Regions from separate parts of the Nocardia thraciensis genome, predicted to be linked through region 1. Evidence: riboswitches for the same ligand, from Rfam matches in the RefSeq annotation. Region 1 holds a riboswitch; the other holds the start of a gene.
The links. A riboswitch is a leader RNA that binds a small molecule or an ion and turns the genes downstream of it on or off. The one in region 1 is predicted to bind cyclic di-AMP.

Region 1 (4,398 bases):
CCGACGCGGATCGGCCCGATTCGCCTCTGACGGGCGTCGCGGGAGTCCTCGATCTGCTGCAGCGAGTCGACGACAACGCCGCGACAGCGACGGCGACGGTGGTGCTGCGGGATCGCGCCTCCCTTACCCAGAACGCGATCGCCGGGCTGACCCGATCGCTGCAACTGGAGTCCGGCCGACCGATTCGGCTGGTCTGGACCACCGGCGACGATCCGATACCCCTCGGTGGCCTGATCCTGAATCCCGCTGGGCCGGAAGAGGTGCTGATCGACGGGCGCGCGCTCCATACCCGCCGCTTCCAGCCCGCGCCTACCTCGCCCGCCCCCGTCGGCATCCGACCCCGGGGCACGTACGTGGTGACGGGCGGACTCGGCACGCTCGGCGCGGTGGCCGTCCGCTGGCTGCTCGACGCCGGGGCCCGGGATGTCGTTGTGCTCACCCGAACCCCACGCCCGTTGCCGCGGCTGCACGAGGGCTTCAGCGACCGCATCGTCGTGGTCCGCTGCGATGTCACCGACCGCGCCGATCTCGCCAACGCGCTGTTCGACATTCGCGCCTGCGGTTCGACGATTCGCGGGGTGGTGCACGCGGCGGGCATTCGACACCATGCCGAATTCCGTTCTGTCACACCGCGATTGCTTGCGGCGTCCTTCGAGTCGGGCATCGGCGCGGCCGCGAATCTGCTCGACCTCACCGGCAGCGACCCGATCGACTTCGTGCTGCTCTCCTCCTCGGCGAGCGGCACCCTCGGCGCACCCGGACGGGCCGCCGAGGCCGCCGCCCATGCCGCGCTGGATACGCTGGCGCACAACCGAATCGATGAGCGCGTCAGCAGCATCGGCTGGGGCGACTGGGTATCCGGCCCGGCAGCGGCCCGCGACGACGCCCCGCTCCGCCGCGCCGGAAGCACACCGTTCGACGTCGCGCGCGGCACCGCCGTGCTGTCGGTCGTCCTGGGCCACCGGGCGCCGTCGATATTGGCCGTCGACTACGCACCCACCGACGACGCCTCGCCGATGTCCGCTCGTCTTCGCGGCGTACTGCCGGGGCGAGCCACCCCGCCGCCGGTGGCGCCGACGGCTCTCGGGCTCACCACGGCCCTGACCGACGGCCTGCACCGCGGTCTCTCCCGGCCCTCCACTCGGGCGCAGTAGCAACTGGTTTCAGAATGTCCGCGCACGATGCTGACAGCAGATTCACCGAGGTGGCGACGTAACCGACTGCGGGTCGACTCAATTACCCCGAAAGCCTTCCCTTGATAGCAAATGTCGGGTTATTGTCGACTCGCAGCGCGTCAAGCCGGTTTCGCACCCACCGACAAACGCCTTATCCGGCCAAGCGCGCCCATGACCCCATCTGCCCCGAGCGGGCGAGGCATCGCTGCGCGCTGCACCCAAATTTCATCCCGTACCGTCGCGAGGACGCCGACGGTCAATCCGGAGTGCGGCCGAGTAGCCGGTCCGTTTCGCGCCGTTCGCGTTTGGTGGGGCGGCCGGTGCCGCGATCGCGGCGGGGCATGGAGGCGACGATTTCAGGGGCAGGCGGGGGCGGAGACTTATCGATCAGGCATTGGACGGCGATAGCCGCGCCTACCCGTTTGAGAATGATTCGCTCCACGACGACTATGCGCTCGACTCCGTTGACACGGACGCGAACCTCGTCGCCGGGCTTGATCTGATGTGCGGGTTTGACCGCGACGCCGTTGACGCGGACATGCCCACCCCGACAGGCGGCAGCGGCCGCCGAGCGGGTCTTGAACAAACGCACGGCCCACACCCAGGAATCGACCCGGGCCGTACCGGGCTGTGACCGTTGCTGATCCGTCTCTCCGCGCATACGTGCGAATAGGTTACGCGCGCGCCGAGCGGGACGGAACCTAGCCGACCCGGCGAGCGGTGACGATCGAGTCGGGGTTCAGGTGCGCGTACTCGACCGGGTCGCCGGCCTGGGGCGCGTGCAGGATCTGACCGTCGCCGGCGTACATGGCCACGTGGCCGCCGCCGTTCTGGATGATCAGGTCGCCGGGCTGCAGATCCTCGTAGGCGACCGGCTTACCGACGTGCGACTGCTCGAAGCTGGTGCGCGGCAGGTCGATGCCGACCTGCTTGTAGGCCCACTTCACCAGACCGGAGCAGTCGAACCCGTTCGGGCCGTTGCCGCCCCAGACATACTGGGCACCGATCTTGGTCTTGGCCGCATCGAGCGCTTCACCCGCGGGGGTGAGCTGCTGCTGCATGAAGCCGGGCGTCGACGGAGCGGCATTCGGGGCGGGCATCGCCGGCGCCGACAACGCCTGCTGGGCGCCCTTGATCTGGTCGGCATGGTCGGCGAGGGCCTGGTTGGCCTGAGCGACCTGCTGATCGAACTCCGGACCGACCGGCACATCGAAGTTGCCGAAGCCGGGGACGTTGATAGTGGCTGCCTGTGCCGAGATCGCCGGCATGGCGCCGGTGGAAGCGGCGACGGCGCCGAAAACCAGCGCACCCTTCACGGAATTCGGGAGCCGAGATTCCCGTTGCAAACTGTGTTTACCCACCGAGCTGAGTCTCCTGTTTCTTCCTGCCCACCGCCGACCGGGTTAGCTGACGGGTTCGGGCCGGGAAGATCGGCCCTACCCCATCGGCCGTGTGGCCGAAGGGGATTCACCCCACAAACATGGGTCCCCGGCTCGGCGATCGGGCTGCCCACCCGACCTCCGATTAGGCGGCGACGCGATGGGCCGCCCCGCCTGCGAAGCGACTGACTCCATCGGTCACGAAGAGATTACGACTACCCGGCTGTGTTGTCCACCCCACACGGCCGTGTCTTGATCGCCGTCCACAAATCCCCAGGACGACTCGCGATTTCGCGTGCTCACGCCGGTTGGTCACGGCGCGGTAACGACTCGGACAACGGTGTTATCGAACCGAGAAGCGCGGGCGTTACCGGACTGGACGACACAATCCGGCCGACGACTCAGTTCTCCGAACCGCCGCGCGCGTCCAACGCCTGCTCCAACTCGCTGATTCGCCGCCGGGCATCGGCCAGCCCGATCTCGAGCTCGCCCAGCGCCATCACCAGCGGGCCGACCGCGAGATCGGCGACCAGTTGGGGATCGTCGTAACCGCGCTCGATCGCCACCAGGATGTTTTTGCGGATCTGTGCCGCGACCGGAGCGTTCTCCGGCACGGTCCAGGACTCGACCACCTCGGCGACAGTGGGAATGGACTCCTCCGACATGACCCTCTCCCTGCGCTGGGACCGGTTCGCGAACAAGACAAGCGTAAAGAGTCGGGCATAGGGTGTGGTCGACTATCCCCGACCTCGCTGCCGAACGATAGTCATTTCTAGGACATTCGATAGATGTCCCCATAATCCGATTGCGACGCGCTACGGTGTACGGGCATGGACCCCGTGCGGAATCCGTATGCACCCGGAGCCGGACAGCGGCCCCCCGAACTCGCCGGTCGCGCCAAGCAGCTCGACGCCTTCGACATCGTGCTCGAACGCGTCTCGCGCGGCCGACCGGAGCGCAGCGTGATGCTGACCGGGCTGCGCGGAGTCGGAAAGACCGTGCTGCTCAACCAGCTTCGCTCGACCGCCCGCTCGCGCGGCTGGGGCACCGGCAAGATGGAGGCCCGGCCGGATCAGGAGCTGCGCCGCCCGCTGGCCTCGGCGCTGCACATGGCGGTGCGGCAGATCGCTGTGGCACATCGCAATCCGGAGATGGTCGACGACTTCCTGGGCATTCTCAAGGCCTTCGCGCTGCGCGCCACGGCCGATAAGGGCATGCGCGATCGCTGGCAGCCGGGCATCGACGTCCCGGCCGTCACCGGGCGCGCCGACTCCGGCGATATCGAGATCGATCTCGTCGAACTGCTGATGGAGGCCGGGCAGCTGGCCCACGACATCGGCGTCGGCATCGCGATCTTCATCGACGAGATGCAGGACCTGGGCCCCGCCGACATCTCCGCGATCTGCGGCGCCTGCCACGAACTGAGTCAGGAGGCCACGCCCTTGATCGTGGTCGGGGCGGGCCTGCCGCATCTGCCCGCGGTGCTGTCGGCGCAGAAGAGCTACTCGGAACGGCTGTTCGGCTACCACCGGATCGACCGGCTGGACCGCGCCTCCGCCGATCTGGCGCTGATCGCACCGGCCGAGCGGGAGCAGGTCGAGTTCACCGAGGCCGCGCTGGATGTGCTGTACCACAAGGCCGACGGCTATCCGTATTTCGTGCAGGCCTACGGCAAGGCCACCTGGGATGTCGCCGCGCAGAGCCCGATCGGCGTCGAGGACGTGGAACTCGCCGCGCCCGCCGCCGAGGAGGAGTTGGCGGTCGGCTTCTTCGGTTCCCGCTACGAGCGCGCCACCCCGGCCGAGCGAGAATACATGCGCGCCATGGCCGATCTGGCGGGCGAC
Region 2 (4,398 bases), on a different contig from region 1:
TCGTGGTGGTGTGCGCGGCCGCGTGCACGGGCGTCGCCCTGTTCGCGACCATCACCGACAACCTGCTGGGCGCGGCGGTCGCCGCGCTGGTCGCGTCCGGAGCCAGCGCGTTGGCGAAGGTGTCGCTGGATGCCTCCATCCAGGACGATCTGCCGCCCGAGTCGATCGCGTCCGGATTCGGGCGCTCGGAGACCGTGCTGCAGCTGGCCTGGGTGGTCGGCGGCGCGGGCGGCGTGCTGCTGCCGACGGAGTTCTGGAAGGGGTTCGCCGTCGTCACCGCGGTGCTGGCGGCGGGGTTGATCCAGACGTTCGTGAGCTACCGTGGGCATTCGCTGCTGCCCGGCTGGGGCGGTAACCGCCCACAGCACGCGAAGCAGGAAGTTCCCGGGGGCGCCGGCGATTCGCCGTACCCGGCCGCCCCGAGCTGATCCGACCCACCCGACGAGCGACAGGACATACGCGCCATGACCAAGCCCAGTACCCGCACGATCCTCGCGCTGGCGACGGTGGCGGTGCTCGTGGTGGTGGCCGTCATCGCCGGAGTGGTGGCCGTGGCGGTCCGCGATGCCGCCGAACCCGAGCCGGAGATCACCGCCTACGCCCACGGCGCCTCGGCCACCGTGCCGCCGTATCGCTACTGCACGGTGACGCAGTCCGACAGCAACGGGCAGCTCGGCCTGAACTGCCGCGAGAGCGCCACGACCGTCACCCTCGAGACGCGCCCCGGCGATCCGCTGCAGCTATCGCTGCCGCGCCACATCGCCGACGCGCCCTGGGTGATGGTGCTGGAGTACGCCCTGCCCGACGGGACCGACGTACAGCGCCTGACCTCGTACCGGGACTACGCCGAGGGCACGCTCGCGATCACCGTGCCCACCCGCCCCGAGCCCGACCTACGGCTGGCCGGGGTCGAGGTGCAGCTCGTGGTCCCGACCCGCGACGAGACCGGAGCCGAATCGTTCGCGCCGTACCAGGCCTGGTCGATCCGAACGTCCTGATTCCGGCCGAAAGCGCGCCGGAAACACGAGAACCTCAGTGGTCCAACTCCCTGGCCACGCCGCGCACGACCTCGGCGATGCGCTGGGCGGTCTTGCGGTCGGGGTATTTGCCCTTGCGCAGGTCCGGCTGCACCTTCGCGTCCAGCAGGGTGATCATGTCCTCGATCATGCCGTGCAGGTCGTCGGGGGCCTTGCGGGGATGGGCCGCGGGCTCCTTGCGGGTCTGGGCGCCGCGCACCGAGGGCAGCGGCTCCAGCAGCTTCAGGCTCAGCGCCTGCGGGCCGCGGCGACCCGCCGCCATCCCGAATTCCACCCGTTGCCCGGGTTTCAGCGCTTCGACACCCTTGGGCAACGCGGACGACCGAACATAGACGTCCTCACCCTCATCCTGGGAAAGGAAGCCGAAGCCCTTTTCGACGTCGTACCACTTCACCTTGCCGGTCGGCACTGCGCTCACCCGTTCGTCATCGATGCCCGGACCTCCCGGGCACAACCGTTGTCCCGGAATCGATTCCGGAACATTCTCTGTGCGAAAAGAACGCGCCCTACACAGTTATGCAGGACGCGATTGCTATCGAGTCTACCCCGGTGCCCATACCCCGAGCACACCAGTTTTACGGTGCAGTAATGCCCAACCCTCCCTCGCACCGCCCGTCGCGCAGGCCCCGCGATCCGCTGATGATCGTGGCGCTGCTCCTGTTCGCGGTCGGCGTGCTGGCGGTCGTCGCCATCTTCCTGACGCCGATCCTGACCGACTACGAGCCCGGACTGTGGCTGTACCTCGTCGCCATGACCGGCACGCCGCTCGGACTGCTCCTCGCCGTGGTGTTCGCGCTGTGGTCCGGCCGCCGAGCTCGCTAGTCAACGCGGTATCTGCCCAGTACCTTCCCGTCATACACATGTGATCTTCATCACATAACGGAAGGGTCACGGCATGGTCACGGCTGGCACTCGGCCGGGACACGCCGCATCCACCTGCACAGACGCGGAGCCGAAGCCGTTGCGCCAGAGCGTGACCCGTCCGTACACGCCGGTTACCAAATAGTGATTTTTAGCGGCGATCGTCGTACGGTCTAACGCAGCCGGGAGCAGTCCCGGCACCACCGGCCCGCCGCACCGAGCCTCGCCCCGCGGGTACGGACCCCGACGGAACCAGGGGCGAGGGCGGGGAACCCACGTTCCCTAAGCAGGGAAGCGGGAACGACCGGCAACGATCGCTCCCTTGGGGTGAAGCCCCGGCGCACCGCGAGGCGCGCCAGGGCCGGACGGCCTCTCAGTCCGAACCCGACAGCTCACCTCGCAGGCGCGTACGAGAGGAAGACGACCCGATATGAGTGGACGCCATCGCAAGCCGACCAACACCGGCCGCACCGTCGCCAAGGTCGCCGTCACGGGCGCGATCGTCAGCGGCGCGGGTATCGCTCTCGCCGGGAACGCCTCCGCGGCACCCGATCAGGAGTGGGACCAGCTCGCGCAGTGTGAGGCCGGCGGCAACTGGGGAATCAACACCGGTAACGGATACCAGGGTGGCCTGCAGTTCTCCCCCAGCACGTGGAAGGCGCACGGCGGCACCGAATACGCCGCGACCGCCAACCAGGCCACCCGCGAGCAGCAGATCGCCGTGGGCGAGAAGGTCCTCGCCTCGCAGGGCTGGGGCGCTTGGCCCTCCTGCTCTTCCCGCCTCGGGCTGAACGGCAGCCCCGAGACACGCACCGCGCCCGCCTCTCCCGCCGAGACCCCGCGCTGGAACCCGACCGGCGAGACCCAGGCCCTGCCGCAGGAACCGGCCCAGTCGTCGGCCGACGCCTCGCAGCAGGTCTTCCAGGCCGTCGACAAGGCGCTCAGCATCGCCCAGGCGCAGGGCATCCAGGTGCCGCAGCCCGCGATCGACGTGTTCAACGCCGCCAAGGCCAACAACGTGAAGCTCGACCCAGCCGTGGTCGACTTCTTCGAGGCGAACAAGGGCATGCTGCCCCAGTAAGGCAAGTCTCCTCATCCGGCCGACAACATGGCCCCGCATCACCTACGACAAGGCCCCCGCATCACTGAGATGCGGGGGCCTTGTCGTAATGCGGTCAGCGGTTGATGACCGTGTGCGGATGCACGTACGGCACCTCGTCGGCAGGCACCGGAAACTCGGTGTCCTCGCCGTAGGGCGAGAGTCCACCGGAGCGGGTCGACGACAGCTCGGTGACCGCGTGGTCACCGTTGGCCACCTGCGGCCAACCATTGTCGACATAGGGTTTCTTCGATTTGTTCACCACGACCTCATTCTGGCATGGAACCGATCATCCGACGCCGGCCGGCAACGGGTGGTGTACGCGACCCAGCGGCCCACGACGCCCGGCCGTACGCTGGATGCGATGACCACGACCGACAACGCGCCCCGGGCCGGGGACGATCACCCCGCGGCACCCGGCGGCCAGGGTTCGGCCGATGGCGACACGCTCGCCGACTGGCTCGCCGCCCGCACCGACGACGATCTGGTCACGCTGCTCGAGCTGCGACCCGATCTGGCCGTGCCGCTGCCGTCCTCGATGTCGGTGCTGGCCGCCCGCGCCGAACAGCGCGCCTCGGTACTGCGCGCGACGGACGAACTCGACACGCTGGAGTTCGCGGTCATCGAGACCCTCGCGGTGCACGGCGCCGCCTACCCCGGCCGCCGGGCGACGCCGCTCGCCCGCGCCCGGCTGCACGAACTGCTGGGCGACCGCGTCCCAACGGCGGCCATCGACGCCGCCGTAGGGCGCCTGACCGCGCGCGCCCTCGCCTGGGGCGCCGACGAGCTGTACCTGGCGGCCTCGGCGAAGGATGCGCTGCCGTGGCCGCTGGGCAGTACCACCGAGATCCCGGACGCCCTCACCGAATCGGAAATCGTTGCCGCGCTGGGTGACATCGGCCCCGCCGAACGAGCCCTGCTGGACAAGCTGGCCACCACCGGGCCGCGCGGCCGCACCCGCGACGCCGCGCCCGACGCACCGCCGGATCGTCCCGTCCCCCGGCTGCTCACGCTGCGGCTCCTGGACCGTGTCGACGACGAGACCGTCGAGCTCCCGCCCGCGGTCGGCCAGGTGCTGCGCCGCGAACCGGTAACCGATCCGCACGCCCTGCAGCCACCCCGGCCCGAGCCGGACAAGCACGCCGCCGCCGACAGCAACGCGGCGGCCGCCACCGAGGCGGGCGAGCTGCTGCGGCACTGCGCCGACATCGTCGAGGTGCTGGAGCAGGCTCCCGCGCCCGCGCTGCGATCCGGCGGGCTGGGCGTGCGCGAGCTTCGCCGCATCGCCAAACAGACCGGTATCGACGAGACCCGGGTGGGCCTGCTGGCCGAGGTGCTGTCCGCGGCGCGCCTGCTGGACAAGGGAATTCCGGAACCGGCGCCGCCGTCCGACGCCGTCGA

Region 2: linked by a shared signal. The riboswitch ahead of ACYVLQ_RS21825 (resuscitation-promoting factor Rpf1 domain-containing protein) and the one ahead of ACYVLQ_RS09550 (C40 family peptidase) in region 1 are both predicted to bind cyclic di-AMP.

Annotation. Positions count from the first base shown of each region.
Region 1 is NZ_BAAGSM010000018.1:23,877-28,274, forward strand. Features, by position in the region: gene ACYVLQ_RS09540 (SDR family NAD(P)-dependent oxidoreductase) at 1-1,154, shown strand, start outside; gene ACYVLQ_RS09545 (RNA-binding S4 domain-containing protein) at 1,432-1,836, opposite strand; gene ACYVLQ_RS09550 (C40 family peptidase) at 1,877-2,536, opposite strand; cyclic di-AMP (ydaO/yuaA leader) riboswitch at 2,553-2,716, opposite strand; gene ACYVLQ_RS09555 (hypothetical protein) at 2,956-3,219, opposite strand; gene ACYVLQ_RS09560 (AAA family ATPase) at 3,385-4,398, shown strand, end outside.
Region 2 is NZ_BAAGSM010000033.1:149,243-153,640, forward strand. Features, by position in the region: gene ACYVLQ_RS21805 (MFS transporter) at 1-428, shown strand, start outside; gene ACYVLQ_RS21810 (DUF2771 domain-containing protein) at 465-998, shown strand; gene ACYVLQ_RS21815 (cold-shock protein) at 1,033-1,446, opposite strand; gene ACYVLQ_RS21820 (hypothetical protein) at 1,626-1,859, shown strand; cyclic di-AMP (ydaO/yuaA leader) riboswitch at 2,133-2,319, shown strand; gene ACYVLQ_RS21825 (resuscitation-promoting factor Rpf1 domain-containing protein) at 2,329-2,979, shown strand; gene ACYVLQ_RS21830 (hypothetical protein) at 3,074-3,262, opposite strand; gene ACYVLQ_RS21835 (helicase-associated domain-containing protein) at 3,362-4,398, shown strand, end outside.